3 regions of the Bacillus capparidis genome follow, and region 2 is predicted to be linked to each of the others. Evidence: riboswitches for the same ligand, from Rfam matches in the RefSeq annotation. Region 2 holds a riboswitch; each other region holds the start of a gene.
The links. Region 2 has a riboswitch for cyclic di-AMP ahead of JOC74_RS21995 (dicarboxylate/amino acid:cation symporter). Riboswitches for the same ligand answer to the same signal wherever they lie in the genome.
Positions count from the first base shown of each region.

Region 1: another riboswitch for cyclic di-AMP. It lies ahead of kimA (potassium transporter KimA); the one in region 2 lies ahead of JOC74_RS21995 (dicarboxylate/amino acid:cation symporter).
Region 3: another riboswitch for cyclic di-AMP. It lies ahead of JOC74_RS08590 (potassium channel family protein); the one in region 2 lies ahead of JOC74_RS21995 (dicarboxylate/amino acid:cation symporter).

Region 1 is NZ_JAFDST010000003.1:117,149-127,643, forward strand. It holds gene JOC74_RS14125 (NAD(P)H-dependent oxidoreductase) at 1-82, opposite strand, end outside; gene JOC74_RS14130 (cation:dicarboxylate symporter family transporter) at 464-1,708, shown strand; gene JOC74_RS14135 (Gfo/Idh/MocA family protein) at 1,818-2,939, opposite strand; gene JOC74_RS14140 (LysR family transcriptional regulator) at 3,050-3,904, shown strand; gene JOC74_RS14145 (VOC family protein) at 4,108-4,503, shown strand; cyclic di-AMP (ydaO/yuaA leader) riboswitch at 4,689-4,837, shown strand; partial or broken gene kimA (potassium transporter KimA) at 4,990-6,817, shown strand; gene JOC74_RS14155 (VOC family protein) at 6,957-7,364, shown strand; gene JOC74_RS14160 (DUF1801 domain-containing protein) at 7,591-8,013, shown strand; gene JOC74_RS14165 (NAD(P)H-dependent oxidoreductase) at 8,060-8,644, shown strand; gene sigZ (RNA polymerase sigma factor SigZ) at 8,709-9,242, opposite strand; gene JOC74_RS14175 (hypothetical protein) at 9,462-9,977, shown strand; gene JOC74_RS14180 (GntR family transcriptional regulator) at 10,229-10,495, shown strand, end outside.
Region 2 is NZ_JAFDST010000008.1:81,129-91,623, reverse strand. It holds gene JOC74_RS22005 (ABC transporter permease) at 1-486, opposite strand, end outside; gene JOC74_RS22000 (ABC transporter ATP-binding protein) at 464-1,417, opposite strand; gene JOC74_RS21995 (dicarboxylate/amino acid:cation symporter) at 1,626-2,873, opposite strand; cyclic di-AMP (ydaO/yuaA leader) riboswitch at 2,956-3,099, opposite strand; gene JOC74_RS21990 (AI-2E family transporter) at 3,159-4,208, opposite strand; partial or broken gene JOC74_RS21985 (ABC transporter permease) at 4,315-4,809, opposite strand; gene JOC74_RS21980 (ABC transporter permease) at 4,997-5,704, opposite strand; gene JOC74_RS21975 (ABC transporter ATP-binding protein) at 5,701-6,549, opposite strand; gene JOC74_RS24420 (LytTR family DNA-binding domain-containing protein) at 6,717-7,196, opposite strand; gene JOC74_RS24415 (ATP-binding cassette domain-containing protein) at 7,178-7,849, opposite strand; gene JOC74_RS21960 (ATP-binding cassette domain-containing protein) at 7,984-8,259, opposite strand; gene JOC74_RS21955 (P-loop NTPase family protein) at 8,289-8,630, opposite strand; gene katX (catalase KatX) at 8,833-10,473, shown strand.
Region 3 is NZ_JAFDST010000002.1:290,450-300,944, forward strand. It holds gene JOC74_RS08545 (alpha-glucoside-specific PTS transporter subunit IIBC) at 1-320, opposite strand, end outside; gene JOC74_RS08550 (MurR/RpiR family transcriptional regulator) at 345-1,097, opposite strand; gene glvA (maltose-6'-phosphate glucosidase) at 1,157-2,509, opposite strand; gene JOC74_RS08560 (MazG nucleotide pyrophosphohydrolase domain-containing protein) at 2,713-3,039, shown strand; gene JOC74_RS08565 (2-hydroxyacid dehydrogenase) at 3,113-4,087, shown strand; gene JOC74_RS08570 (AraC family ligand binding domain-containing protein) at 4,280-5,110, shown strand; gene JOC74_RS08575 (DUF2000 domain-containing protein) at 5,107-5,400, shown strand; gene JOC74_RS23905 (DUF2000 family protein) at 5,381-5,530, shown strand; gene JOC74_RS08580 (LysE family transporter) at 5,572-6,204, shown strand; gene JOC74_RS08585 (TrkH family potassium uptake protein) at 6,226-7,545, opposite strand; gene JOC74_RS08590 (potassium channel family protein) at 7,546-8,202, opposite strand; cyclic di-AMP (ydaO/yuaA leader) riboswitch at 8,326-8,474, opposite strand; gene JOC74_RS08595 (glycosyltransferase family 2 protein) at 8,533-9,546, opposite strand; gene JOC74_RS08600 (hypothetical protein) at 9,726-9,989, opposite strand; gene JOC74_RS08605 (ECF transporter S component) at 10,108-10,495, opposite strand, start outside.

The DNA of each region.
Region 1 (10,495 bases), on a different contig from region 2:
TGGCAGGGTCAAATTCTTTAGTTGCATGTCTATACTGATATGCCTGTAGTATGTCTTCTTTTTTATTTGTCATGATCGTCATGAATAACACTTCCTTTTTATTAAATTTAATAGCTTTTCATATAAGTAAAGTATAAGTTGTTGGATTTAATATTGTAAGTACGCACATAATTGTTGTATAGTACCACCTTTTATACCATTAAAATATTGTCGATTAGCCTTCTGCTGAACCTGTCTATAATTTTTAAGCTCTATTATCATTGATCAATGTACTAAGACACTTAAGAAAAACTAGATTATCTGCTATAATGTTATTTATCATAGTATATTCTCCTTTTGTATGGGCTGGGCAAAAGGTCAAACCCCAATACAATTAGGGGATTTTTTATGGATTTATACCGGCTTTTCTTTCATTTTACAGAATGTTTGTAAAGCTAGATTGTTTTAAGAGGGAGGATAATGGATGAAAAAGGTAAAAATTGGTTTGGCGTATCAAATATTAATTGGACTTATACTCGGTATTGTAGTAGGTGCAATATTTTACGGTAATGATAACATTGCAGCTTACTTGCAGCCGATTGGAGATATATTTCTTCGGGCGATAAAAATGATCGTTGTTCCAATTGTGATTGCTTCTATTGTAGTTGGTGTAGCTGGTGTAGGAGATTTGAAAAGGGTCGGAAGATTAGGATTTAAAACAATATTGTATTTCGAGATTGTAACAACGATCGCCATGGTTGTAGGGTTGTTATTCGCCAACATATTCCAGCCGGGTGTTGGTATTGATCGATCAAAATTAACAGAAAGCAGTATTTCTCAATATGAAGAAACAGCAGAAACCCAGGAAGAGCACGGAGTTGTAGAGACATTTGTAGAAATTATACCGACGAATATTTTCCAAGCATTTGTCGAGGGAGATATGCTTGCTATTGTTTTCTTTTCTGTTCTCTTTGGAGCTGGAGTTGCAGCGATAGGAGAACGAGGTAAACCAGTCTTGGACTTTTTCCAAGGTGTTGGGGATACGATGTTCTGGATTACAAACCAAATCATGAAGCTGGCGCCTTTTGGGGTATTTGCTTTAATTGGCATTACGGTATCTAAGTTTGGATTAGAATCGCTGATTCCGCTTGGAAAACTGGCAATCGTTACGTATGGAAGTATGGTCTTTTTTGTAATTGTCGTATTTAATATAATTGCAAGAATAGCCGGAATCCGTTTGTTCTCGTTGCTACGTTTGTTAAAGGATGAAATTTTGCTTGCTTTTTCTACTTCGAGTTCAGAAACAGTACTCCCAAGAGTCATGCAAAAGCTTGAAAAGTTTGGTTGTCCGAAGGCAATCACTTCCTTTGTAGTTCCGACAGGCTATACGTTTAATTTGGACGGTTCTACACTTTATCAAGCTTTAGCCTCCGTTTTTATTGCTCAAATGTTTGGTGTAGAAATAACGATCGGACAGCAGCTTATGATTGTTCTCGTGCTTATTGTGACTTCAAAAGGTATTGCTGCAGTGCCAGGCGCGTCATTCGTTGTGTTGCTTGCCACATTAAATGCAGTAAATTTACCTGTAGAAGGTCTTGCTTTTATTGCCGGTATTGACCGGATCTTAGATATGGGCAGAACTGCTGTGAATGTTGTCGGGAACTCTTTAGCGGCGGTTGTTATTTCTAAATGGGAAGGTAAATTCAACCAAGAAAAACAAGTTGCGTAATAAACCCCAAAAAAGACCCGTATCACTAAAAGTGGTACGGGTTTTTTTGATATGGATGATTAGACAAACGGAGCCTATCCATAAAAAGCTTATCGTCTGATAATAATATCTAGTCTTGTATTACGGTTATTTTTTTACCTGTCTCTGCAGAATTTTGTATTGCGTCTAACAGTTGATGCAATTTGACAGCGTCATTAAAATTGGGCATTTGCCGTTTATTTTCTGCTATATCTTGCGCGAAACGATGATACGCTCTTTCAACATACCCTGCTGGATAACGATCTTTTTCGGAGGATATTCTTATTTCTTCCGAAAAGGCATGATCAATTTCAGAATGCAAGGACGAATAATTAGGATGTGTGATTTTTTCGACGGTCAGGTTACCAAATTGTACGTGACCAACGGAATTGCTCTGTTTTAAACGAAATACACCCTTTTCTCCTCTAACTTCCAAATGAAACTCAGGATATACTCCCCCTTGAATGTGTACGGATGCAGTGATTCCATCAATTAGTGTTCCGTGTATTGCGATTTGATCAGCTGTAGTTTTAGCCGTTGTTAAACCGGTTTCTTGGATGATTGCTTCGGAATAATTTTGACTCATTACAGCTGAGACTTTTTTAAAATCACTAAGAATGTAGCAAAGCACATCAAGCGAGTGCCCGCCATTTATCGTAAGGAGACTCGCTCCCTTTTCTTTTTTTAATAGATAAGCGTTTCTTTCATCTGTGATTCTGCCTTTTCCTTGTGTAGCGACTTGCATTGTACAGGAAAGGACCCTGCCGATTTCCCCTTGTTTGATCGCTTGTTTTACATAATTGACCTCCGGTGATTGCCGTGCTTGTAATCCAATCACGTGGTGAATATTCGCTTGATCGGCCATTTTTGCCATCTCTTTCGCTTCAGAGGTGTTTATTCCCAATGGCCATTCACAATAGAGGTGCTTCTTTTCTTCAATGGCAGTGATGGCAGCTTCATAATGGAAAGGAACCTTCACACTTACGACGACTAAATCAACATCTTCGGATTTTGCTAATTCCCTATGATTAGTAAAAGCTAAGGGAGCGTTAATCGCCATGGCGCTTTTTTTCGCGGTTTCCATCTTAGATGTCCCAATAGCCGTAATTTGATAAAAAGGACTTTCTTTCAGAACGGGAATATGTGTTTTGCTCGCCCACTGATTATTTAAAGAACCTCCTATAATCCCGGCATTAATTACATTTTGCTTCATGGTTTATCCCTCCAAAATGCGTATTGCATTTAGTATACTTAATAAGTGATATCATAAATAATGTTAATTTATGATAGTAGTATCACTATTTTTGATAGGGAGGTGCATCAATGGATATCGAAAACTTGAAAGCTTTTATAACAGTTGCCGAACTAAAAAGCATATCTGCTGCGGCGATAAAGCTTAATCACCTCCAATCCAATATGACTGCGAAAATAAAGAAGATTGAATCCTATTATAATCAAGAGCTGTTTATTAGAAATTCAAAAGGTATGGAATTAACTAAAGATGGAGAAAAATTATATCACCAATTAAAAAAGATCTTGATCCTCTGGGAAGAAACTGAAAATAAAATGAAAAAGCACGAAGAAACGCTCAGGATAGGGACGATGATATCAGTTGGTGGAACTCAATTCTCCTCAGCATTAAATAAACTTTATCAAACATACCCTGACTTATCGGTTACGTTAAAAACGGGTTCCACTGATTATATTGAACATCAAATTCTTGGCGGAACAATTGATATAGCTTATACGATTGGATCGTCAAATCATAAGAAAATCACCTATAAAAAAGTGGGGCAAGAAGAGCTGGTTATTATCGGTAAAGGTATTGAGAAAAACACAATTTTTAAAGAGTATATCAGCCGAAAAAATCTGCTTGTTCTTTCGGATAAATGCTTGTATCTCACGTTGTTACGCAATATTTTCACAGGCATGGGTCGTGAGTATGGGGAAATCATTGAAGTAGGCGATCCGGAATCACTCTTGCAGTTTTCAATAATGGGAATGGGGATTTCCTTAGTATCGAAACGTACGGCAAACCGCTACAACATCAACAATTATATAGAGGTACCTTCAGTTTATAAATACATCAACATTTACTTAATTACTCGTTTGCACCATGAATTAACACCTATTGAAAGACAATTTACAGAATTGAATCATTCGCTTGTGAACGAATAATGGAGAGAAAGTATTTAACCGAATGGTTGACTAATTCTAGGTTGTTCTTTATTGTTAACTATATGGTTAAACAAAGTAGCCACAATTTAGATTGGATTTTTCATGCTACGTCAGACCGAATTATTACGGTGGGTATTTAATGATTGCAGGGTTGAAAGAGATCGTAGAAAGCGAATGAATTAAAAAATAAGGAGATGTTTTTAATGGAAAAGGTGACACCATTCTTAATGTTCGAAGGAAATGCGGAAGAAGCCATGAATTATTATACTTCTTTGATTGAAGAATCAGAAATTACCAGAATCACTCGTTATGGACCAAATGAAGCAGGAGATGAGGGCAGTGTGATGCAGGCTGTCTTTTCATTAAAAGGACAGGAATTTATGTGCATTGACAGTAACGTAAAGCATGAGTTCACGTTTACCCCTTCCTTTTCAGTGTTTCTTACATGTGATTCTGAAGAGGAAATTACCCGGCTTTATGAGAGCCTCTCAGATGGCGGGGGCGCCCTAATGCCATTAGGTGATTATTTCTTTAGTAAGAAGTTCGGTTGGATTGTCGATAGGTTTGGAGTTTCATGGCAGCTCAATTTTCCAAGCTAAATGTTGGATGGTGTTCCTTCTAAAGAGGAGCGCCATTTTTTATTCCTCCTTTACATAAAGAGTTGAAAATGCCCTGTTCTTTAGTTAAAGAAGTATTCAAATTTTAGATTTTAAAATTACATATTTTTTTAACAATTTTTGTTTACATTTTTAGTGCACAGAAGTATGATAATCATCGGTTTCATATTTCTAAATCGCTGAGACCTAAAGGTGCGGGGGAACCATTTTTGTGGATTGTTACACAATCCAAAGGGGTGAATCCTTTTAAAAGGTAGGGCTACTCAAATGGTCCGAATCCGACAGCTAACCTCGTAAGCGTTATATGAGAAGGAAGGTGGAGCTTGTGAGACAAAAATTATATTGTCTTCAGGCCTATTATCTATGGCTTGCAGGCATTTTTTATTTTAATTGAACTAAAGTGTTTTCGTAGAGTGTTATTTGATATACAGGAAAAGATATGTTTAATACAATCTGGTAGTGAAATTTGTGATTTCTTCTCTAAAGAGATTTTTAATAGGCCGGCCATTAAAATCAACTGAACTAGGGGAACAGAAGCTTAACAAAACAAAAGCATTAGCCATCCTATCTTCTGACGTTTTATCATCAGTAGCCTATGGTCCGGAGCAAATTTTAATTGTCCTGGCAACAGTTGGTGCAGTAGCATTTTGGTATTCAATTCCGATAGCAATGGGAGTATTAATTCTATTAACTGCTCTCATATTGTCGTACAGGCAGATTATCTTTCGCCTATCCTCATGGCGGTGGAGCGTATGTAGTATCAAAGCATAATTTGGGTATAAATCCGGGGTTAATCGCTGGAGGATCCTTGCTGGTAGATTATATTTTAACAGTGGCAGTTAGTGTATCTGCTGGTACAGATGCGATAACATCTGCATTTCCTGCCTTACATTCTTATAATGTGATCATTGCGATTATCTTTGTGATTTTTCTTACCATCTTAAATTTAAGAGGGGTAACGGAATCCGCCTCTATTTTGGCGTATCCGGTGTATTTATTTGTTTTAGCGTTATTCGTATTGATTGGTGTGGGCATCTACAACATTGTAACAGGTCAGGTTCCGCCTGATTTACATCCATCAATTGGTACACCCGTGGCAGGAATCAGTTTATTCATCCTCCTGCGAGCGTTTGCCTCAGGCAGCTCTGCTTTAACAGGAGTTGAAGCCATTTCGAATGCCATTCCCAATTTTAAAGACCCGGCACCTAATAATGCAGCTAAAACGTTACTTGCGATGGGTGCCTTGCTCGCTTTGTTATTTTCGGGAATTGTATATTTGGCCTATTATTACGGGATTACTCCCAGTGAAGAGGTCACTGTTGTCTCACAACTTACGGAAGAGACATTTGGTCGAAATTTCATGTATTTCTTTATCCAAGGAACTACAGCATTGATATTGATCCTGGCTGCCAATACAGGTTATTCAGCGTTCCCATTACTTGCGGTTAATCTTGCCAAGGATAAGTTTATTCCAAGAATGTTTACAATAAGAGGAGACCGGTTAGGATACTCGAATGGGATTATTATTCTTGGGATTGCCTCGATCATATTAATTCTTGCTTTTAAAGGACAAACTGAACAGCTTATCCCGCTATATGCAGTCGGCGTGTTTATTCCATTTACGCTGTCTCAGTCGGGAATGATTGTTAAATGGATTCGTGAAAAACCAAAAGGATGGGTATTTAGGCTTGTTATTAATTCAACCGGTGCCTTGATTAGCTTTACCGTTACGATCATTTTCTTTTTAACCAAATTCGCACAGGTTTGGCCAGTCTTAGTTTTTTTACCCATTATCGTTTTTGTTTTTCACCAGATAAAGAAGCATTATGACGCAGTTGGCGACCAATTGCGACTGACAACATGTGAACCTTCTGTCCCGATTAATGGGAACGTCATTATTGTTCCTGTGGCTGGTATGACTCATGTAGTAGAGAACACGTTAAACTATGCTAAAACTCTTTCGGCAGAAAAGATCATTGCCGTTTACGTTGCGTTTGACAGAGAAGTCGAAAGAAAGTTTGAAGAAAAGTGGAAGAAATGGCAGCCTGATGTCAGACTCGTGACACTTCACTCTCACTATAGAAGTATTATTCATCCTTTGACCAAATTTGTTGATACGGTTGAGCACAAAGCCAGAGAGTCGGATTATCGGGTTACGGTCGTCATCCCTCAGTTTATTCCTAAAAAAGGCTGGCACAATATTCTTCATAACCAATCTAGTTTATTGATTCGGGCATATTTGCTTTATCGGCGGGACGTAGTCGTTACTACTGTCCCTTACCATTTAAAAAAATGAGTTTTTACGGGTGTCTCCTTAATGAGGCACCTTTTTTAATTATACCTTTTAATAATTTTTTTCTTTTTCAGGCAGGAATAGGATAAACATAAGAGAATGATTTGTAGTCGGAATAAAAATTAGAGGGGAATGGGCAAGTATGGGAATACAAATGAAAAGTATCTTTGTTAATTTACCGGTGAAAGATTTGGAAAAAACGAAAGAATTTTTTTCGAAAATTGGTTTTGAATTTAACGAAAAATTTACTGATGAAAATGCAGCGAGCATGGTGATTGGTGAAAATATCTTTGCCATGCTGTTGGTGGAAGAGTTTTTTAAAACGTTTACGAAAAAAGAACTTTCTGATGCAGCAAAAAGTACAGAAGTTATCGTTGGGTTAGCAGTTGATAGCAGGGATAAGGTTGATGAGATTGTAAATAAAGCGCTGGATGCAGGCGGAAAGCCTTCAAATGATCCGATGGACCATGGCTTTATGTACGGATGGAGTTTTGAGGACATAGACGGCCATCTTTGGGAAGTCTTTTACATGGATGAAAGTGCAGTCTGAGCAAGAGTAAAAATAAGAAATTGATCGCCCTGAACTTCTTTGATAAACCTATAGGCACAATCCTTTCATGTGGAGTTGTGTCTTTTTCATTTTAAAGTACAGTGTTTGCTGGTTCGGTTCAGCAGGAAAAAAGTGTGTAATGTAGAAATTTATTTAAGAGATTATATATTTTCTATTAGCGAAAAAAGGTCAACCTCATACTTAAGAACAGGAGAAATTCTAAGTTATGTACGAACTAAAAACAAAAGAAAATGACAGCAGTGTCATTGAGTTTATTGAAAATGTCGATAGCCCTAAAAAACGTGAAGATGCATATAAATTATTAGATATTTTCACAGAAACGACTGGCTGTCAAGCGAAGATGTGGGGGCCGAGCATTATCGGTTTTGGTTCCTATCATTATAAATATGAATCCGGTCACGAAGGCGATGCGCCGCTTGTTGGCTTTTCACCTCGAAAAGCAAAAATCAGCTTGTATTTTGCGACTGGTGATACAAAACGAGAGGAATTGTTAAAGGACTTTGGAAAACATACAACAGGAAAAGCGTGTGTATACATTAATAAGGTGGCAGATATTGATGTTGACGTGTTAAAAGCGTTAATTCATCAATCTGTTGCGTTTTTAAGAGAAACGTATCCAAACCAGTAGAAAGCGATTATGTTTTTAGGGAACCCTATATATGGAGGAATGCAAAATGAACCATCTTGTTGTCTATGCACACCCACATCCTGAAAGTTTTAATCATGCAATATTGGAAACAGCTGTTAAAGCTTTAGAAGACAAAGGTCATCAGGTGTTTGTAAGAGATTTGTATGCATTGGATTTTCAGCCTGTTCTGAAGCCCCAAGATACGGCTGCGATGAAATCAGGCAATATTCCTGACGATATTAAAACCGAACAAGAGTTCATTACAAAAGCAGATGTTATCACATTTATCTATCCAATTTGGTGGTCGGGTCTTCCTGCCATTCTCAAAGGTTATGTAGACCGGGTATTCGCCTATGGCTTTGCTTATGCTTATGGGGAAGGAGAAATTATTCAGTTACTTAAAGGGAAAAAAGGTTTGATCATTAATACTCACGGTACTCCTAAAGAGATTTACGACGAAATGGGAATGACCGCCAGTTTAACCATTACTTCAGATGTTGGCATATTTGATTTTACAGGGATTGAACCTTTGGATCATTTACTGTTTGGCAATGTCTCTGAATACCTTGAAGAAGCAGCGCTGAAGGATATCCTCAAGCAGGTTGAAGAGAAAATCAATTCTCTTTGTTAGCAAGAGGTACTGATTTTTAATCAAATATGAACAAAAAAGTTTGGAGAAAATCGCCAAACTTTTTCTAATTCGGATTCTTTCTATAGAAGTCGATGATATTTCCGTATCGATCCGACTCGATATGGCAGCACTCCATCAGCCTCTCCTTTAGCATTTCCCGTCCGCGCTGCACTCTTGATTTGGCTCCTGAATAGGAGATGGCGAGCCGGCTGCTTAGTTGTTTTTGGGACATGCCCTTTAGCTCGGTGAGTTCGAGTGCATCTCTATATTTATCCGGTAATCGTTGAATCGTTGACTTGAAGCATGAAATCACTCCTTTTTCAAAATTCTCTTCCTCATATTCATCATTTGTTTCAATATGAAACGGCAGTTCCTCTGTCCGTTTTTCTTTCCGGTAGTAATCCACGATACTATTGCGGGCAATTTGATAAATCCATGATTGTACTTTATTTTCATCCTTTAACTCGGAAATATGGCCGTGTATCTTCATAAACACATTTTGGACGATATCTTCCACATCAGAATGATTATATGTTCTTTTTGAGATAAATCGTCTGACGGGTAGATGATATTCATTCCAGAGAACTTGGATATCCATGAAAGTTTCTCTCCTTGCGTTCGTTATATTTTGCCTGCGCCATCTTTAGTGTACATCAATTTTAGAAGAAGGAGGAGCATTATAGTCTCACTTGGCAACTGGCATACCATTAGGAGACTTTGTTAAATCAATGTTTTAATTCGTATAATATTTTTAGATATACGGAATAAATACGTGGGTGAGCTAGTTTATTCTAAAACGTAAGGCAGGTATTCATTTATGTTTGATCCAACCGTCTTTGAAAATCTAAAAGTTGCTATTGAAAATCAGATTTATGATTTGGATAATTTGTCGGGAAAAATTAAGATAACCAATCGGATAGATCGACTTGATATGTCAGTACTGTCGAGAGAATTCGCGATACAATTCTCACTATTAGATCGAAGTGATATCTCTGCAGAAATTCGACTGGTTGCACCTTTGAGAGAACTGGCGGCAGAAATAATGGAAGTGCCGGGAGAAAATCCTGGCTGTATACTAATCTTGCGTTTTTATATTCAAATCATAAATATATCGATGCAGTGCGAAATCATTCAAGACATAATGCAGCAAATTTGGAGTCTCGACATTGCCCCGACTCAAACATTACGCTTTGTTTACGGCAGGGAAGAATCCATTTATATGAATACGATCGAGCTGGAATTCAATCGTAAAATTAACGAGGATCATATGGGCGATATCCCCAATTTAATTGATCATGTGCTTCGAACCCTTTCTGAATTAAGAAATATATAAGGACTGAAGAATACTTAGGAAATTGCCTCCCGCTAGCTTTTGGGAGGTTTTTTATTCCTGCTAACCGACAAACTTTTTTAGTGGTAATCTATCGCGTCAAAATAAGAACATAAAATGATTATCGATAAAATCTTTTGTTAAACTTTCCCTTCTTTTGTTAATTAAATATTAAAATACATAGTTACATATATGAAAATACTTGTCATGTCATTATAATGTAAAATGCCAGATATTATTAAAGGGTTGATGATATGAAACCATTGTATATAAAAGTGAAAGAAGCACTTGATAAAGATATAAGAACCGGAAAGATTATGGTGGGAGACCGGCTGCCTTCAGAGCTGGAGCTGGCGAAACAGTCTAAAGTCAGCAGAGAAACTGTTCGTTCTGCAATTCGATTACTGGAGGAAGAGGGAAAAGTCCATGTTAAACACGGAGTCGGGACCTTTGTTGTCAATCCTATACCTCATGCGCCAAGCAGTTTAGAAAAATTAATGAGTGTAACCTCCATGATTAAA
Region 2 (10,495 bases):
AAAAGCAAAAGCAATCATCATAAAAATTTCAAGCCATTGCGAAGCAATCCAGATAAGCGTATTTGAAAACAAAACACCCGCTCTTTCATCTATGTTCACCCCGAAAAACACCAATCCATAAACAAGTGTCAACGAATAATATATGATAAAAAGGTAGATGCTGGCTAAAATAGAAGTCGTCCATTTAGAAAGAAGAATCTTCCACCGTTTCACAGGACGTATTAGCAAAAATTTAATCGTTCTTTTATCAAATTCAGATGAAACGATCGTCGCTGCAATAACTACTGAAAAAAGCTGCAATATTATGTTTAAATTAGGAGCGTAAGAAAAATACCCAATAAAATGATCCTCAACCCTCGCGCTCATCAACAGCCTTTTGATAAAAAGCGCCATTAAAAATTGCAGGACCGCCATACTTATCAATGCTACGACTACAATTCTTTTTTTGAACAGCTTTTTATGCTCATTTCGAATCAGTCTGTTCATACTCTTCCCCTTCTCTTTCGCGCATAACGTTTTCAGTTGTCCAATCGATAAAGCTTTCCTCAAGTGATCGTTTAACAGGAATTACACTAAATATATCAATGCCATCAATGGACATTCTTCGGCATAAATCGGGGACTTGCTCTTTTTTCACCTTTACTAAGAGAAAATCTCCATTTGCTTCTGCTTCAAAACCTTGGCCGCTCAGCCAGCTGAGTGCATTCTCCTGCGGACGAAGCTCCATACGAAGAGTAAGTTCGGTTTCAAGGTTTTCCGATAAGCTTACGGTTGACTTAATTTTTCCATTTTGAATAATGATGACTCGATCACAAAGCTCCTCCACCTCACTAAGAAGGTGAGATGCAATGAGAATAGCGACATTTTCACGTTTTGCGAGTTCTTTTATATGCTCCCTGAAATCCTTCATCCCCGCGGGATCTAACCCATTAGTCGGTTCGTCCAAAATCAACAGGCTGGGCGAATGCAGAATTCCCTGGGCAATCCCTAGCCGCTGCCTCATTCCAAGCGAATAAGCTTTCACCTTATCGTCGATCGCGTGGCTTAATCCGACCCGCTCTACGACTTCATCGATTCTTGTTTTGGAAATGTTGCCCGCCATTTCGGCATACTGCTGGAGATTCTCATACCCAGTCATATTTTGATAAAATTCAGGATTTTCAATGATGGCTCCGACAAAACGGATAGCTTCCTCAAATTCCTGATTGAGAGGAAATCCATTAATTAAAATAGTCCCTTCGTTTTTTTCCATTAAACCGACGATAATTTTGATGAGTGTTGTTTTTCCTGAGCCGTTTGGTCCCAGCAATCCGACAATTTCTCCGGGATAAACATCTAAGCTGATTTCTTCTAAAATCTTCTTTTTCCCGATTTTCTTATGTATATTGTTAACCGTTAAAACCGGCTTGATTGTCATTGCTTTAAAGCCCTCCCATTCTAGTATATAGTATACCATTTACAGTCATTTTTCTGGTTAAAAGGGTGTTTCCAATTTGGAGCTTGATATGTCAAAAGGGTCTTTTTTATGGCGGTGTACGGAAATCCGCATCATCGACTCTAATTCATCTATGAAAAGGAAAAGATGGAGCATCTGTAGATAGCTCCATCTTATTCATTGGAATATTTTAGAAGGATTGATTAACGTTTTGTTCAGAAGTAACTCCGTGTTTTTTCTCTGATTCAGCAACAATAACGGCGCAGGCAGCATCTCCCGTAATATTGACTGCAGTCCTTGCCATATCAAGCAAGCGGTCAATCCCTAATATAAGTGCAATCCCTTCAACAGGAAGATTGACGGATTGCAGCACCATGGCCAGCAGGATCAAACCGACTCCGGGCACCCCGGCAGTACCTACACTTGCAAGAACAGCAGTTAGAACAACAGTGACAAGCTCCACAAAAGTCAGATTGACATCATATACCTGGGCGATAAACACTGTTGCAACACCTTGCATGATCGCTGTTCCATCCATATTAATGGTTGCTCCCAAAGGTTGAACAAAGCTGCTTATCGATTTCGGCACCTTTAAATTTTTTTGGGCAGTTTCCATTGACATCGGAAGTACCGCGTTACTGCTCGATGTACTGAAAGCTACAACCATAGCAGGTGAAAAGCCCTTAAAGAAAGCAATCGGATTTAACTTGCCTAATACGGCAACAGTAGAACCATACGTAACAGCCATGTGGATAATCAAGGCTAAAAGAACAACAATAAAATAGAGTCCCATTGCTTGGATTGCGCTAAAGCCTTGGCTTCCAATTGCAGAAGCAATCAATCCAAATGTACCGTAGGGAGCAAATTTCATAACGAGACCGACAAGATACATCATGAGGTCATTTCCCTGCTCTAAAATTTTCAACAGCCCTTCTGTCTTCTTACCGAGCATAGCAATTCCAAGCCCGATAAATATAGAAAACACAATGATTTGGAGCATGTCTCCATTTGCGAACGCCTCGATTGGATTTTTAGGGATAATGTTCATAAGCGTTTCAGCCGTTGATGGTGCTTCTTTTGCTTCATAGCTTCCTGCGTTCTCAGGAGTGATATTTCCCACTTCACCCGGTTTGATCAACAACGTAAGAACAAGCCCTATAATAATTGCAACAGTAGTGGTTAATAGAAAATAGGAGATCGTTTTTGCACCAATCCGACCTAATTTTTTTGGGTCTCCAAGCCCCGCCACTCCTAAAGTAATCGAAAAGAAAACGATTGGAATCACAATCATATTAATCAAATTTAAAAAGATTTTGCCTAAAGGGGAAAATAAATATGGATCCAGCACATCAAATGCTTGAGGTGCAAAAACGTTCAAGATAATTCCGACGATAGCACCTACAATAAGTGCAATGATGATTCTTGTTGCAAGTTTCATAGATTTACCTCCTAAAAAATAATAAAAAAAACCACGAGTTCATTCGCGGCTTCGTGCTCTATTCAGACATAGAGATCCCACATATGACTCTCTTCACGTATACGGGGTTAGCTGTCGGGTTCGGACGAAGAGATGTCCGTTTTTATACATAAAACGTATAAAAATTCACCCCGTAATGATTTTGGGTCCCCCATTCCTTCAAAAAAGGATTAAACGAGTGTAGTATAGTTTTGTAATATAATTAAACACCATTATTTCCATCTTGTAAATAGTTTTTCAAGTATGTCAACTTTTGTTAACACCGACCGTTTCCTCTGTACTGCTATTTGTCACATCAAGAACATCCAAGAGAAAGACAACTACGGGAATACCGATTATCAATCCCCATATTCCAAAATAATGCTCGGAAAAAATCAATACGATAAATGTCATAAAGATAGGGAGCTCAGTTTTTGCAGACATAAGCTTCGGGTTGAGAAAATACGCTTCAATCGCATGAATGATCATAATAACGATAAACATATAGAACACATAGATCCAGTCGCCGATGCTATAGGCAATAATACTGAGAGGGATCAAGGACAAGACGACTCCGGCCACCGGAATCAGCCCCAGGAAAAAGACCATAACGGCCAGGCCGAACAACTGCGGAAAACCCATGATCCAGAGAGAAATCGTAGTAAGAGCACAATTTACAATCGCAATGATAAATTGTGCTTCTAATACCTTTCCAAACGTCTTTACAAATTTCCCACCGAAAAAAGCAATCTCTTTATAAAAAATCGCCAATTTGCTCGTTTTAAATTTTTGCATAAAAGCGACCAAACGGCCTTTTTCGATTAAGAAAAACATACTGAGAATTAATGAGAGAAAAACTTGCAGACTGAATGAACTCACATCAGCAAGGTATGTATAAAGAAAATTAAGCCCCTTTTCAAAATATCCCGAAAGATTCACGTCTCCAAACACAGTGGTGATCTCATAATAAAATGGAATATTCTCTTCTGGACGAGCAGACAGTTCTTTCGCCAAATCTGCCAACTGCTTGATTTGATCCGCGACCACAGGATAATAGTTGAAGATTCCGATTGCCAATAAGCCGCCAAGCGTAATATATAAACTGGTTATCACCACTTTTTGACTCACTTTTAAAAAGTGGTTAAGAAATCCTCTTACTACGTTTTCCAGCCTGTCCATCAAAAAAGTAAAGATAAACGTGAGTAAAATAAGATTCATCATTCCTCGAAAAAGATAAAGGACAGCAGCTATGATAAGAAAAACAAAAAATCGCCTTACTCCCGCATGCTGTAAAAATTTATTCCATGCTGCCGACATTTATTACACTCCAGTCAAATACATCAAGATAAGTAAAATTATATAATAAAAAGACGCGAAAATCTCTTTTCGCGCAGAAAACTTTGCAAAAATATTTAGAATTTCATCAGTTTTCGTCAAATTTTTTCTTTTTATATATTATCAGGCAGATTAATAGTATGGCGACTGTCCATGCGGCTATGATTAGAAAGTGTGAATAGATTTCATTTCCAAGGTTTGATGCCATTGTCAGGTTCATACCGTCGATAAGATGCCGAGAAGGGAGCCATTCAAGCACTGTTACAATCGGTTGAATATCAATTGCATCTTTTATAATCGATCCTATAAAAAAGACGAACATGATCGGCAATCCAATGACCGACGATTGCATGACATTACTGCTGATTAATCCAATCAAGGTACCCAATCCAATGAAAAAAATAGTTGTCAAGGAGATTAAAAGCATGAGAACAGGATAATGATGAACCGCTCTGTCACTGATTTCGACAGATAATATGCTGACAATCAAAGAGGTCAAAAAAGTAATGATTCCTTTTCCGGCTAATACTTCAAGTGCAGAGGCTGGAGACAGCATTAATACCTTTAACGTATGTTTTTCTTTTTCTTCTGCAAGTAAAAGGTGTAGCTTGAAATAAAGTTTAAATCATTTCCACTTGTTTTTTCATCAATCACGTACGATTGCGAAATAAGAAAAGCATATTTCTTTTTCTGAAGTGGTTTATGAATTCTATAGTATATAGGACATACAATTGCAGGAAATTGATTCAATATTCTGATCCTTTGTTATTTTAATCGATCCTACGTTTTCTATAAATAACTACCGTAGTAACTATTGATATAGCTGCCCACACCAAGAGTATAAGTATATTTTCGATGATTCCACTAAAGCCTTCTCCATTGATTAAGGCAACCCAAATGGTGTTTAGTTGCTCATTTGGTAAATAATCGATGATCTTTAAGAAGGTTTTATTTTCCACCATTGATTTAAACATAGAGCTCATCCCAAAGACTACTAATACAGGCATTCCAATAATACTTGTTTCCATTACGGTTCTTGAAATCAAGCCGAGAATGGTTCCAGTCGCAATATAAAAAACCAAACCCAATAGTACACTTACTGCAAATAATGGAGGTGATGGGACCTTGAAGTTCGATAAAAAGACAGAGCCAATAATCACAACAATGGTCATAACAGCAGATAATGCACTTTTTCCTACAAAAATTTCAGCTATACTAGCAGGCGATAACAATAATCCTCTTAATGTATTTTTCTCTTTTTCCTCTGCCACCATTGCAGCTTGAATAAAAGCACCTGCAATGACAAGAGCAAGATTAATGGGATAGGTGCTAAAGACGCCATTTCCTTCACTCATACGACCTAATAAAGCTGCAAAAACTAAAGGGATTGCTAATGTAAAGATGACGTAGGAATTTCTTTGCAAATCTTTCCAATCCTTTATAAATATGGCGTTTACTCGTTTAAAAGAAAAAGTCATGATAAGTTCCTCCCTGTTAATTGTACAAAAATGTCTCCAAGTGTCGGCTCATTGGAATGAATCGTCAGAATCTGTCCATCTTTCATATATTGGTAGATTTCCTTTGCTCCTTCTTCGTCTTTCTCAACAACCACTGTACGATTTCCTTTTAATAAAAGAGAAATCGTTGTGTTTTTTTGTTGTGCTCTTACATTTCGGGGTGTATCCAGTAGCATGATCTCCCCGTTATTCAAGAACGCAACTCGATCACAAAGGTCTTCTGCTTCTTGCATGTCATGGGTTGTTAAAAAAATGGTTGTCCCTTCTTGATTCAATTTTTTCAGGCCCGCATGAATATGCTTTGTATTGATTGGGTCTAAGGCAGAAGTTGGTTCGTCTAAAAAGAGAAGATCGGGTTTATGTAAGATAGCTCTTGCCAATGTGATCCTCTGCTTCATCCCTTTTGATAGTTTTTGAACCGATTTCTTCTTATCTTGTATTAGATTAACAGATTCAAGAACCTCATTGATTCTACTTTTGTCCACATCATATAAATCACAATATAATGTAAGGTTATCGTAGATACTAAGCCGTTCATAAAGGCCACTATTATCCGTTAAGATTCCGATTCTCTTCATAAAAGTCGGATCTTTTAATTTTTGGATTGGTTGACCGAACACCATAACCTCTCCAGCTGTTGGATGAAGTTGGGCTGTCAAAATTTTAATCGTTGTCGTTTTACCGGAACCACTTGGTCCTAAGAAACCAATTGTTTCTCCTTTTTTCACTTCAAAATTTACATTTTTTAAAGCCATCTTGGTTTCAAATGATTTAACAAGTTCTCTTACTTCGATAACATTTTCCATTTCTGTTACTCCTTTTCCCGTTTCTGCTTCTTGATTCAAGTTTAGTTGCAATTCGAGCGAAATGCAGTAATATCAAGGCGAAAAGAGTATAAAAACGGGTGAATGGTACTAATTTCAGGGTGAATGGAGCATTTTTTTGAACAAAAATGCTCTTTAAGAAGTGAACGTTAAATTCCGAGGATCACTTTTAACTCATTTAATTTTCCTTTGGATAATGGAACAGAGCTTTTCTTAGAATCTTCAAGAATGAGGCAATAACTATTTCTAGTCCAAGTAATCACTTCACGTACCTTTTGTAAATTGACAATATAGGATCGATGACAACGAAAAAATCCAAATGATTGCAATCGTCCAAATAGGTCATTCAATGTAATGGAACAGGGAAAGACTTCTCCATTTACATGTAGGTGTGAAATCCCTTCATTACCCTCAACGAAGACAATCTCCGTAGGATCGAATAGAATTATTTTATCGTCGACTTTTGCTGGAATCTTTTCAAACCGTAATGGTCTGTGAATGGTAGTAGCTTCCCCTTCTGCTTGTTCTTTACCATTGTTTTCCTCTTCAGCAGTTGAAGTTTCTATTTCTTCATTCACGATTGTCGGCTGCGAATCTATTACCTGGTCATCTATTGAAACGGAATGCAAACACCCTTTTCCTCATCAATGACGTCAATTTTCTTTAAGCCTTCCTCATTCAGACGGTAAACCGTATTTGTCATAGTAATGGCACTTTCAAAGTTGTTTGTCGTAATGAGAACGGATTTTCCTTGTCCTTTGAACTCCTCTAATACTCTTTGCATAATGATTTTACTTTCGATATCAATATTTTGATCGGGCTCTTCCATAACGATCAAGTCCGGCTGATGCAATATTACCCTAGCAAGCTGTATCCGTTTCTTTTCAGAATACGAAAGTTTGCTAATTTTCGTTTTCACTTTCTCAGCTAACCCAACTTTTTGAAGGAGAGAATCAATCTCTACGTTCACATCATATAACCTTTTTAAAAAATTAAGGTACTCCCTCGGTGTCAGTCGTTCATACATCGCTTCATCCAATAAAAATAACCCTACACGGTTAGATAGGCTTTTAAAATGGTGGTTTAGAGGCAAGCCTTCCAGCAATACCTCCCCATTTGAAAGGGATGTCTCTCCAATCATCATCATGATTAACTGTTTTCCAACTTCATTATTGCACTGAATCGCAATAATCTCTTCTTTATGAATATCTAAATCTATCTTTGGAAATATAATCGTATTTCCTTTACTTTTTTCAATTTGTTTTATTTGCAATAAGCTCATGTTATTTATACACCTCAAGTTGGAAATTTTTTAGAATAAATCAAGTGATAGTATTGAAATATATCGTACCTGTTCGTGCAACCTCTTATTTTATTAATTAATAAATCTCCATCGGATCAAATAGAATAATTTTTTCATTTATTTTTGCTGGCACCCAATTTAAGCGGATGACTCGCCATTTCTTCTATTTCCGGGTCCTGTATTTCATTAGTATTTTCCAGCCCAGAGTTTACTTTTCGAATCCCGGTTTCATCCATACGGTACACTTCATCAGTAACACTTATAGCTTCTTCCAAATTAGATGTAATGACTAAAACGGTATAGCCGTTTTCAGGAAGCTCTTTAATAAACCGGCGGATAATCATCGAGGAATGGACGTCTGTGTTTTGTTCAGGCTCTTGCAATATCACAATATCCTGCTGGTGTATAATAGCCCTTGCTAAATGAAGTGCCGCTTTTCAGAAAAAGTCAGGATCGAAATCTTATCTACAACTTTATCAAGCAGGCTTGTTGCCTCGAGGGCAAAACCCAAATCTGCTTTTACTCCATAAAGGCTGCTGAAAAAGGTTAAATACTGTTTTACAGTCAGACTATCGTATAATTCCTCGTCTAAAAGACTTCTTCCAATTTTGATCTTCTCATTAGAAAAACGAATTTCCCCGCCAGAACTTGTATCCTTCTTTAATAAAAGCTGAATAAGAGTGTATCCCATATCTTTATTGCATTTTATGGCGATGCATGCTCCCTTTTTTATTTCAAGATCGATTGGTGGAAGCTGCACTGTATTTCCCGTTTTTTCCGAAAGCTAATTGATCGTTATGTAAGTCACATTAAAATTTCCTAACCACTAATGTATAACAATATTATACAGGGATATTATGCTTATGCGGCAGCAGATACTTTTTTCATGTTATCCAGTGACTATCTTAATAGTTCATTCCATAATTGGGCATATTTAAGTTGACTAGTAAAGGAGGGTTTTCATGAAAGAGGGACAACAAGAATACGAAGGAACGAATGTTCAAGGCGATGAGCATTTGCTTTCCAGCAGCATATCTGCAACGAATGAAACCGAGGATACATTAACCAACAGGCAAGGTCACCCTGTAACAGACAATCAAAATATGAGAACTGTAGGAAATCGCGGGCCTACCACATTGGAGAATTATGATTTTCTCGAAAAAATCAGCCACTTTGACCGTGAACGAATTCCTGAGAGAGTAGTTCATGCCCGCGGTGCAGGAGCCCACGGCTATTTCGAAGCCTACGGAAGCTTTGGTGACAAACCGATTTCAAAGTATACAAGAGCTAAAATTTTTCAGGAGAAGGGCAAGAAAACCCCTGCGTTTGTCCGATTTTCATCAGTTATCCACGGCAACCATTCACCTGAAACACTCCGTGATCCGCGAGGTTTTGCCGTTAAATTTTACACAGAGGACGGGAACTGGGATCTAGTTGGAAATAATTTAAAAATTTTCTTTATTCGAGATGCCCTCAAATTCCCGGACCTGGTTCATGCGTTTAAACCGGATCCTGTGACAAACCGTCAAGATCAGGAACGAATTTTTGATTTTGTTTCTCAGTCTCCGGAAGCTACGCATATGATCACCTTTCTGTTTTCGCCATGGGGCATTCCCGCCAACTACAGACAAATGCAAGGATCTGGGGTTCATGCCTACAAATGGGTCAATCAAGAAGGAAAAGCCGTTCTTGTAAAGTATCATTTTGAACCGAAGCAGGGAATTAAAAATCTGACACAAAGCGAAGCAGAAGAAATTCAAGGAAAAAATTTCAACCATGCCACACAGGATTTATATGAAGCGATTGAAAATGGAGAGTATCCGGAATGGGAGCTTTTTGTCCAAATCATGAGTGATGGCGAGCATCCGGAGCTCGATTTTGACCCGCTTGATCCAACAAAGCTTTGGTATAAGGAAGACTTTCCGTGGGTACCTATTGGGAAGCTTGTGTTGAATAAAAATCCGGAGAACTACTTTGCTGAAGTGGAGCAAGCCGCCTTCGGAACGGGAGTACTTGTAGACGGACTCGATTTTTCTGATGATAAGCTGCTTCAAGGCCGGACGTATTCCTATTCTGACACCCAGCGTTACAGAGTGGGGCCTAATTATTTGCAGCTTCCGATCAACGCACCGAAAAAACATGTCGCGACCAACCAGCGAGACGGGCAGATGGAATATCGAGTAGACCGTGGTCCAGACCAAAATCCTCATGTCAATTACGAACCTTCCATAATCGGCGGCCTGAAGGAAGCAAAACAAGATGGAAAAGACCATACTCCCCACGTAGAGGGAGACGTCAAACGAGAAGCCATCGACCGCCCGAATAACTTTGGACAGGCCGGAGAAACTTACCGGCGATTAACAGACTTTGAACGAGATGAGCTGATCAAGAATTTAGTGAATGCCTTATCCACCTGCAGAAAAGAAATTCAAGACCAAATGATTGAGAATTTTACAAAGGCAGACCCTGATTATGGTAAACGGGTAGCAGAAGGCTTAAAAATGGAATCTGACAAAAACAGCAAAGGACCTATCGGCTCCACTCAATCTGAACAAGCGATTATGCAGGCTCGTGAAGAAAGCCATCCTTCAGATCCTTATTGATTGTTTTTTTGGCTGGAAGTTG
Region 3 (10,495 bases), on a different contig from region 2:
ACCGTTAATATCGCACCGACAAAGTAGTTAAACGTCAAATAAGTGGTAAGCGCTTCCAAACAAGCTCTGGCTTGTGCCTTTTTCGCAAGCGCAATCGGGATCCCGATGGCAAACAGAAGTGGCATCTGCCTGAATATCGTCCAGCCCCCTTCTTCAATAACAAACCATGATTTCGACCAAAACGTGTCGGGGCTTGCTAACGTTCCCATGATTTGCTGATTTTTAAAAAGAGCGCATAATCCAACGACAATTCCTGCAAAAGCGAACAATAGGACAGGGACAAACATCGCGCTTCCAAATCGCTGAACTTTCTGCATCATCGTAATAACCCCATTTCTGATTAATTATTTTTTCCCATGAACATAATCGACATAGTTTCTGAACAAAGCCTCTCCAACTAAAAAAAACGGAACAAAAGCAGTAAGCTCTCTATCATTCTCAACTTTAACGGTTTTACTCGTTGCATATAAATTGTACGGAGTTAATTGAGCAAGCAAATTATTTTTTAAATTTGTAATCGATACAAACGGGATCCCTCTAATCGAAAGAAGTTTTGCTTGAGGGATTAGCTCCGGCGTTTCTCCAGATAGAGAAATAATAATAAGTAAGTCTTCCGGCTTGAAATCAGGAAACATCGTATCAAATTCAATTTTATCTTGAATAATTGATAAGTATTTCCGCTCTGAAACAAAGGATCGTTGAAGCTCTTTCGCGCAATTCGTTTGAGCAGTTCCTGATCCGTAGACAAAAATTCGATCCGCATCTTTAATTAGACGGCAAATTCCTTCCATATCTGTATTTCGTAAAGCTTTGATATTGGATTCAATATCACTCATTAAACTTTCAAAATAGTGATTATGAACTTCGACAGGCTTGTCCTCCCATTTTAAAAAAATACGAAATTCACTGTATCCGCTAAAATCCAGCTTCTGAGCCAAACGAAGAATCGATGACCTTGAAACATTGCACTTTTTTGCAAGTTCCGTAATGCTGTCTTGATAGCATTCCTTTTTATGGTTCAAAATGTATTTTAAAACATAGAAATCGTTTTCATTTAACTTGTTGTAGTGCTTATTAATAAGCTGTTCTAATTGCACTGCCTATTCCCTCCCCTATAATTCTATTATACATAAGGGAGGGAATAAAACAGAAGTAGTTAGATGATTGGCTGCAAAGGTTTCTCTTCCAGCTGCGGCCAATACTCTCTATTGGCTTCTATTAGATCTTCTAAAATCGCTTTTGCCACATCAGCTCCAGGCACCGTTTTCGACAGAATGATCGCCTGCCAGAGCTTTTGGGAAGATTTTTCTACCCAAGCTTCAACGACCAGCTTTTCAACTGAAACCTGCTGTTCCATTAATCCTTTCTGGAACTGAGGGATTTTTCCGACCGCCAAAGGCTCAGGTCCGTTACTGCCGACGATGCATGGAATTTCAACCATTGCCGTCGAATCAAAGTTTTCGATCGCACCGTTATTTTCAACAATCAGCAGCATTCTTTCGCCGGTATTATAAGCAATCGCTCTTGCAAGATCGACGATGTAGGAAGCGTGGTCATCAATTTCAATCTCACTGTTTTTGCTGCTGCCTTCTTCAACAATTTTCTGGCATTGCGAGAAAATAAACGCTTCCCGCCCGGCCATCACTTCATTCGCTCTTGTAAAATCCGGGTTGGACTTCTTCGCCATTTGCTGCGGGAAGAAATAGTATTGCAAATATGTGTTTGGAAGAACGTCAGGATCTGTCGCATACACATCACGTGCCTTCGTAAATGTATCATTCCAGCTTTTTTCCGTTGGATGATGATTTGCATTAGGTGTATAACCAAATTCTTTAATATGTTTTTTTAACACAGGCATTAAGTCATTTCCTTCACTGTCTTGAATTTCCGTCCACCAGCCAAAATGGTTCAAGCCGTAATACCGGACCTTCATTTCTTTTCTGGAGGAAAGGCCAGCGATTTCAGCCATACGATCCTCTATACCGACAGGCATGTCACATATGTTCAGAACCTTTGAATCAGGACGTAAGCGGCGGGTTGCTTCTGCAACAATGGCCGCTGGATTTGAGTAATTTAACATCCATGCATCTGGTGAATATTTTTCCATATAGTCGATGATCTCTAGAACTCCGCCAATGGACCGCATTCCATAAGCGATTCCGCCCGGTCCGCACGTTTCCTGGCCGACAACACCATATTTCAACGGGATTTTTTCATCCAATTCCCTCATTGCGTATTTTCCAACACGGATATGCGCCATGACAAAGTCAACGTCTGTGAAAGCCTGCTCTGGATCGTCAGTTGCTAAAAACTCGATTTCCGGCGCCTTTTCGTGGATAAAAATCTCACATGCTCCTGCGATTTTGTCCTGCCTTTCTTTATCATTATCATATAATTTCAGTTTGCGAATCGGAAACTGGTCAAGATTGTCCAAAAGCATAAGAACGATACCAGGAGTAAACGTGCTGCCACCGCCTGCAATTACTACTGAAAAAGATTTTGTCATCATTTATTCCTCCTATTCCTGTTTTCAATTCTATTTATATCACCACATGAAATCGGTTACAACAATTCTACGGTGAGTAGGGAGTTTACTCATTGTCTGTTTTTTTTCCCACTGGACGGGAAATTTCCCAGCTCATCCTGGTCGTTGAAAAAATCGTTTATTGATGTATGATGGATAGTAAAACATAGCAAAAGGGTGTTGCAATCTTGCAAATAACAGACGCAGAAAAATGGATTCTCTCATTCTATAAACAGAGAGGCTGGACGAAGTACGGTCCTTTTATTCGGACTGGTTTTTTGATGGAAGAGGTTGGAGAAGTAGCAAGAGCCGTAAGAGCTTATGAGATTGGAAGAGACAGACCCGACGAAGTTGAACAGCCGAAGGAGAAATTAAAGCAGGAGCTGATTGAAGAAATGGGTGACGTGATCGGCAATATCACCCTTCTCGCAGATATCTATGGCGTTTCTCTGGAGGAAGTCATTGCGAGTCATAAGGAAAAGCTGACGAAACGATTTGCAGAGGATCTTGGGTAGAGTTTAATGTAACGCATCCCGCTTTTTTTCAAATCCTTTCTTTTTTATAATAAAAGCAAAAAGGAGATTCTCTATGAAACCATATGTTTACCTTACAAAAACTGTGCCAAAAGAGGTTCAAGAGCTGATTGAAGAAAGCTGCACATTGGGAATGTGGGAAGGAAAAGAACCGATCTCTAAAGAGGCTCTTTACGAAAATGTGAAAGAGGCTGAAGGCTTAATCACTTCAGGAATATCGATTAACAAAGAGCTTTTAGAGCATGCTCCCCGCCTGAAGGTCGTCAGCAATTACTCCGTCGGCTACGATAACTTCGATATTGATGAGATGGCAAAACGAAATATTATCGGCACTCATACTCCTTTTACACTTGACGATACAGTCGCTGATCTTGCTTTTGCGTTGATCCTTTCTTCAGCACGCCGCATCAGCGAGCTCGATCGATACATACGAAAAGGGAAGTGGCATGAAAAAGATGCAAAGGAAATCTTCGGATCGGATGTACATCATCAAACGCTGGGAATCATCGGTATGGGACGGATCGGCGAAGCGGTTGCCAAGCGTGCAAAGTTCGGGTTTGACATGGAGGTGATCTACCATAATCGAAATCGGAAGCCTGAAGCAGAAAAAACTTACGGGGTCTCTTATCAATCCCTCGATGACCTGCTCGCAAGCTCGGATTTTGTATTGATGATCACGCCGCTAACCGACGAAACCTATCATATGATCGGTAAAGAAGAATTTAAGAAAATGAAATCCACCGCACATTTTATCAACGTTTCAAGAGGAAATACCGTAGATGAAGATGCCCTTATAGAAGCCCTGACAAACGGTACGATTGCTGGAGCCGGACTTGACGTCTTTCAAAAAGAGCCGATTAACGAGGATAATCCGCTCTTACAATTGGAAAACGTTACACTCGCCCCCCACATCGGATCTGCAACAGAAATCGTCAGGCTCAATATGTTTAAGCAAGCCGCTAAAAATACGATTGAAGTCGTGCACGGAAGAAAAGCGCCAAATCCGGTGAAGGAATTGAAGGATATTTAACTGTATCGGTGAAATGCCATTTTGTTGTTAACTGCACATAAAACAGCTTATGCTTGTCATGACCACAGCATCCGAATGGGTGCTGTTTTTTCTTAGTTAAGATTTTTATCTAAAAGCGCAATATCATACAAGAATAGGTTTTGATATTATGATATTTTTAAAATTGCCATTGACGATTAGGAGGATAGCTGGATGTTAAATGAAGTTCGTACCATTTATCTAGATTCTGATTTAGACATCGAGGCTTATCGATTTAAAGGAATCATGCAGAAGTTCCCTGCTCACTTTCATGAATATTATGTGATCGGTTTTATTGAAGAAGGGCAGCGCTTTTTAGCTTGCAAAGGCGAGGAATACATTATTAATCCGGGTGATTTATTATTGTTCAATCCGTATGATACTCACAGCTGTGCACGAATAGACGGCAAAACGTTGGATTATCGCTGCATCAATGTTACGCCGGAGGTTATGAAAAAGGTGATGCTACAAATTAATGGTGAAGATAACCTTCCCAGCTTCAAACAAAACGTATTGTACCGCAGCGAACTTGTATCCAATTTGCGAGAGCTGCATGTAAAAATAACACAGGAAGATCACGAATTTAAGAAAGAAGAATTGTTTTACCACTTATTGGAAGATCTTATTCAAACGTACTCTGACCTAGCAATTGTTCCGCAAGCTTCTGAAACCTCTCATGAGATAAAAACAGTGTGCGCCTATTTGGAGGAAAACTATACAAAAACGATTAAGTTGAATGATTTAAGTGCCCTAACTGGATGGAGCAAATATCATTTATTAAGATCGTTCACAAAACAAATGGGAATCTCTCCTTACAGCTATTTGGAAACAATTCGGGTCAATCATGCAAAAAAGATGTTGGAGCAAGGAAATAAGCCGATTGAAGTGGCGTTTTTAACAGGATTTAGCGATCAAAGCCATTTGACAAAAAACTTTAAGAGCCTTGTTGGGTTAACACCAAAACAATATATGAGAATTTTCGAAAGTGAAGGAGGAACCTCATGAGTCCGCTTGAAACCAAATGCGTCATTGTGATTGATGAAATGTTGCCTTTAGGATTGAACGCCAACACAGCAGCCATCTTAGGTATATTACTTGAGAAATTAGCGCCCGAGTTGGTGGGCAGCAGCGTAGAAGACCTCTCGGGAATAAATCATTTGAGAATTGTAAAAACACCGGTTCCAATTTTAAAAGCCACAAGCAGCCTTCTTCGCGAACTAAGGGATCAGACAATGTCAGAACCGTTCGCCGATCTGCTCGTCACTGATTTTTCAGATGCGGCGCAGGAGCTGTAAAACGTATGAGGAGTATACAGCAAAACTACAGAATCAAGCAAAAACAGACTATCAACACTTCGGACTTGACATCTATGGAGAAAAGAAAAAAGTTAATCGTTTAACCGGAAGCTTTTCTCTGCTGAGGTAGTGAAAGTTTTTATAGCAAGGTTAAAAAAGAGGAGGAGAAAGATGGATAACTTACTTGCCTATATGCTAATTGCCCTTATGATGTCAATGCTGCCCGGCACAGATACGGTGATTATTTTAAAAAATACCCTTACCCACGGAGCTAAGGCCGGGCGTTATACAATACTAGGAATGGTGACTGGTCTTACATTTTGGACGGTTATTGCCATTCTCGGTTTGTCCGTTGTCATTGCCCAATCCATATTTCTTTTCAATATAATCAAGTATTTAGGAGCCGCATACTTATTCTATCTCGGTGTTAGAGCATTATTTACGAAACGTACACTTTCACTAGATGCTGTTCATGCGGAAAGTCAGAGTTCGATTGACAAGCCATCGAACGCTCATTACAAAGAATCCTATTTTCAAGGTGTCATCAGTAATATTCTCAACCCTAAAACTGTTCTTGTCTACATCACCTTCATGCCTCAATTCATTGATCTTAATGGCAACACAAACCTGCAACTGATTGGATTAGGATTGATCCTTACTATTATTGCAGCAGGATGGTTTTTTATCTTGGTTTCTCTCTTAGATCATTGGAAAAAGTGGCTGAAAAAGGATTCATTTCAGAACGTCTTTCAAAAATGTACTGGAGCCATATTAATCGGATTTGGTGTAAAAACGGTCATATAAATCAGGGTGAAAAATCCTTTTTCACCCTGTCAAAACATCTTCGCTTGGATAACGGATTTTTTCTTGCTCAGGCTTTGCTAATGAAAAAGCAAAGGTTAGCGGTCCCAGCTTACCTAAGAACATGATGAACACAATGATGATCTTGCCGATATTTGATAGGTCGGCCGTAATCCCCATGGACAACCCTACCGTACCGAATGCTGAAATCACTTCAAATAATAGTTTCAAAAATGGGATTGGCTCGGTAATGTTTAATAGCAATACAGCTAAGAAAATAAATAGAATGCTAATAGCCGAAATCGAAAGCGAACGGAAAATGACCTCATCTTTAATAGATCTTCTGCCGACTGTTATTTGTTTTTTTCCTTGCAAAAAGGTTAATACGGATAAAACAATCACTAAAAATGTAGTAAGTTTAATTCCGCCCCCGGTTGAGGCGCTTCCTGCCCCGACAAACATAAACAGCAGCATCAATGTTATCGTAGCTTCGTGTAAACTGCCAATATCCAAACTGTTAAACCCTGCTGTTCGAGTTGTCACCGCTTGAAAATAGGATCCCCAAAATTTATCGCCTAATGACATAGGGCCAAGCGTGTCAGGGTTATTGTATTCCATTGAGAAAACTATAACAGTGGCTATTACATTAAGCACCAGTGTACCTACAATCATTAGTTTCGAATGCAGACTTAATTTTTTAAAGCTTCGTTTATACCACACATCCACTAAAACAGTAAAGCCTATTCCGCCTAAAATGAACAGAGAAGAAATCACGAGGTTGACTAACGGATCTCCTACATATCCCATTAAGTTGTCTGGCCATAAAGAAAATCCCGCATTGTTAAAAGCAGATATTGAGTGAAAAAAGCTATAATACATCCCTTTTCCCCAGCCATATTCCGGAACCCATCGGATAGCGAGCAGCAGCATGGCTATCAATTCTATAGATAATGAGAAGATAAATAAGTTTTTCACTAATTTAATAATCCCGCCGAGAGAGGTTTGATTAAGAGCCTGCTGGATAAGCAGCCGTTCTTTAAAACCAATTTTCTTTCCCAGCATGATAAAAATGAGAACTGCAAAAGACATGATCCCCAAGCCGCCGACTTGGATAAGCATGACTATAACCAGCTGGCCAAAGAGGGTATAAGCGGTACCTGTATCAACAACCGCGAGACCCGTGACTGTCATAGCTGACGTCGCAGTGAACAATGCATCGGTCCAGCTGACAGATTCGGTTGTTGCAAACGGTAGCTTTAATAAAATTGTACCTAGTATAATAAAAAACAAAAACACTAATAGCAGCAGCTGGGAGGGATTCAATCGAATGTATTTTATATTCATTTAAACTCCTTCTTTTTCAAATCGTTCAATGTCCTTATTGTTTCCTATGACAATTAACACGTCGTCCTTATAAATAGCTTCTTCAGCAGAAGGAGAAACAATAAATTTCCCATCACGTTGAATTCCAACAATATTACATCCGTAATTGGCCCGTATGTTTAGATCTTCCAAGGAACGGTGATCAACCTTTTTTGTTGCTATAATTTCCACGATGCTGAAATCTTTAGATAGCTCAATAAAATCAATCATCTTATCGGTCACAATATGATGGGCTATTCTTTTAGCCACATCACGCTCCGGATGAATAACTCTGTCAACACCAATTTTCTCGAGAACTTTTGAATGGTTTTCATCCTGTGCTTTTGCCCAAACTTTAGTCACACCTATTTCTTTCAAGAGTAATGAAGTCAAGATGCTTGATTGCATATCATCTCCAAAGGAAACGAACGCAAGATCAACATTTCGAACGCCCAGCTTTTGCAAAACCGTTTCATCGATTGCATTTGCACAAACTGCATGTGTGGCAAATTGCATATATTCACTGACTCTTGTCTCATCTTTATCTACAGCTAATACTTCAATACCCATTTCATAAAACTCTTTAACAAGGGTTGATCCAAAGCGTCCTAAACCAAATACGGCGAATAATTTCTTCATCTTAACCCTTCCTTGATTCATTTTCTATAGTTGTTTGTTAACAAACACAGAAGTATTACATTTTACAAAAAAAAGACCACAAAGGATTCCCCAGTGGTCGTTTTATTCTCCGATCACAAGTTCACATCCTCTCCTTAACGCTTACGAGGTTAGCTGTCGGGTTCGGGTACAGAAGTAACCCTGCCTTCATCATGAAGGATTCACCCCTAGTAACAAAATGTTTGTTACAATTCTGGTTCCCCCGTTCCACACGGATTCAGCGATCAAGATGGTTGATTCTGAAAATTATATTACTCCCAAAGTTTCGTATTGTAAAGTTATCCTATAACTTTATGAGCTAAACTTTTTCTCCGGTACTTGCTCATTCTCCTGGCGCTTTAGACGGCCCAATCGCTCGGTTTCTAAATCAATGTCTATCGCATAATGGGGGCGACGTTTCACTTCCGTAAAAATCGTGCCGATATATTCGCCAATAATGCCAATCCCCATTAAATTCAACCCGCCTAAAAACCAAATCGAAATCATTAAAGAGGTCCAGCCGACGTTTGTGTGCCCGAGAAGTTTTTGAATCAAAGCGTATATCCCTGCAGAAACGCTTAAAAAAAACAATAAAATTCCTAGCAATGTGATACTTCTGATCGGTGTCACACTAAATGATGTAATCCCTTTAAAGGCAAAGGACAGCATCTTTTTCAGAGGGTATTTAGTTTCTCCTGCCACACGCTCTTTTCGATCATACAATACCTTTGTCGATCGCAGGCCGATCATAGGGACAATTCCTCTCAAAAACAGATTGGCTTCACGATAGCGACCGAGCTCTTCAAGTGCACGCTTGCTCATTAAACGATAATCGGCATGATTATAAATTAACTGAATCCCAAGCTTATTCATTAGTGAATAATAGCCTAAAGCAGTTGTCCGCTTAAAAAAAGTATCTGTTTGGCGGCTGCGGCGGACGCCGTAGACAATCTCGTACCCTTCTTTATATTTCTCGATAAAATCACGAATAACAGACACGTCATCCTGAAGATCGGCATCTATTGAAATCACACAATCCGAGCTGCCTTTTGCTTTTTCCAGTCCGGCTAAAAGAGCTTTTTGGTGTCCTGCATTTTTCATTAATTTTATGCCGGTTACATAGCTGTTCTTTACACTTTCCATCACAATCAGTGACCACGTACGATCCTGGCTTCCATCATCGACAAACAAAATTTTACTTTCAGCTGAGATGAATTTATCATCCATTAAGCATTTCAATTCAGTACTTAGCTGGCGGCATGTTTGTATTATAGCTTCCTCTTCGTTGTAGCACGGAACTACGATAGTTACTATAGGCTGTTTCATTATGTACCCTCCTCCATTTTCGCTATTTTCGTTAAGAAAGCTTTTAGCAAAAAATGTATCCATATTGCCTCTGAGGTATTATTCCTTTTTTTAGAAAAGACATTCCTGAATTTATTAAAATGGTCCATTAAAAAAGCAGTGCCAGGTTTTCTAGCACTGCAAAAGTAATTACAATTCATTTATTTTTTATTAGGTGTTAATTCGTTTGAAAACTCAGTTTTACTTGCCACAGGAACAGGTTTTCGCATTAAATTTTTATTTTGCATTAGATTCGAAAAGAAATTTTGAACAGGGCTCATCATATTACCCGAACGGCTGCCGCGTAAGCCAAAAAATACGGCACTGACTAATCCTAACACAGACACCCACAGCATCATTCCATTGTTTCTTTTTCTGGAATTTCCTCTATTTAAAAGAGTATTGATCCATTGAAAATTATTCAACTTCAATCACTTCCTTCATGATTTTGCGCTGTCGGTATTAATTTTTACAAAGATCTTCTTGATTATGTTGGTAGTTATTAGACCGCTCTTCCTTTTTTGTCGGATACAAAGGGAAGGATCAAGACACTTTAAGCAAGCCATACTTCCGTTTGAATCGTTCCAAAATTTTCTTCCACTGCTTTCCCATAACGGCGATAAAAAAGACATTGGAAAGGGCATGGGCAAAATCAAAAGGAAAGCTTGCTGCATAAGCGGCAATCACAGATTCCAGATTCAGCTCACTCAAGAATCCGACCACAAACCAAAGATTCATAATCCAGCCAAACAAAAATGCAGCAATGAAGCCAAAAATAAGCTGTCCCCATATTTTTTTCATCAATCGTGTATCTTTTAATAGTCCTGCTGTAAAACCAACCATTCCCCATGCGAACATTTGCCATGGGGTCCAAGGGCCTTGCCCGAGAAAGAAATTCGATACGACGGCTGCTGTAGCGCCAACCATAAAG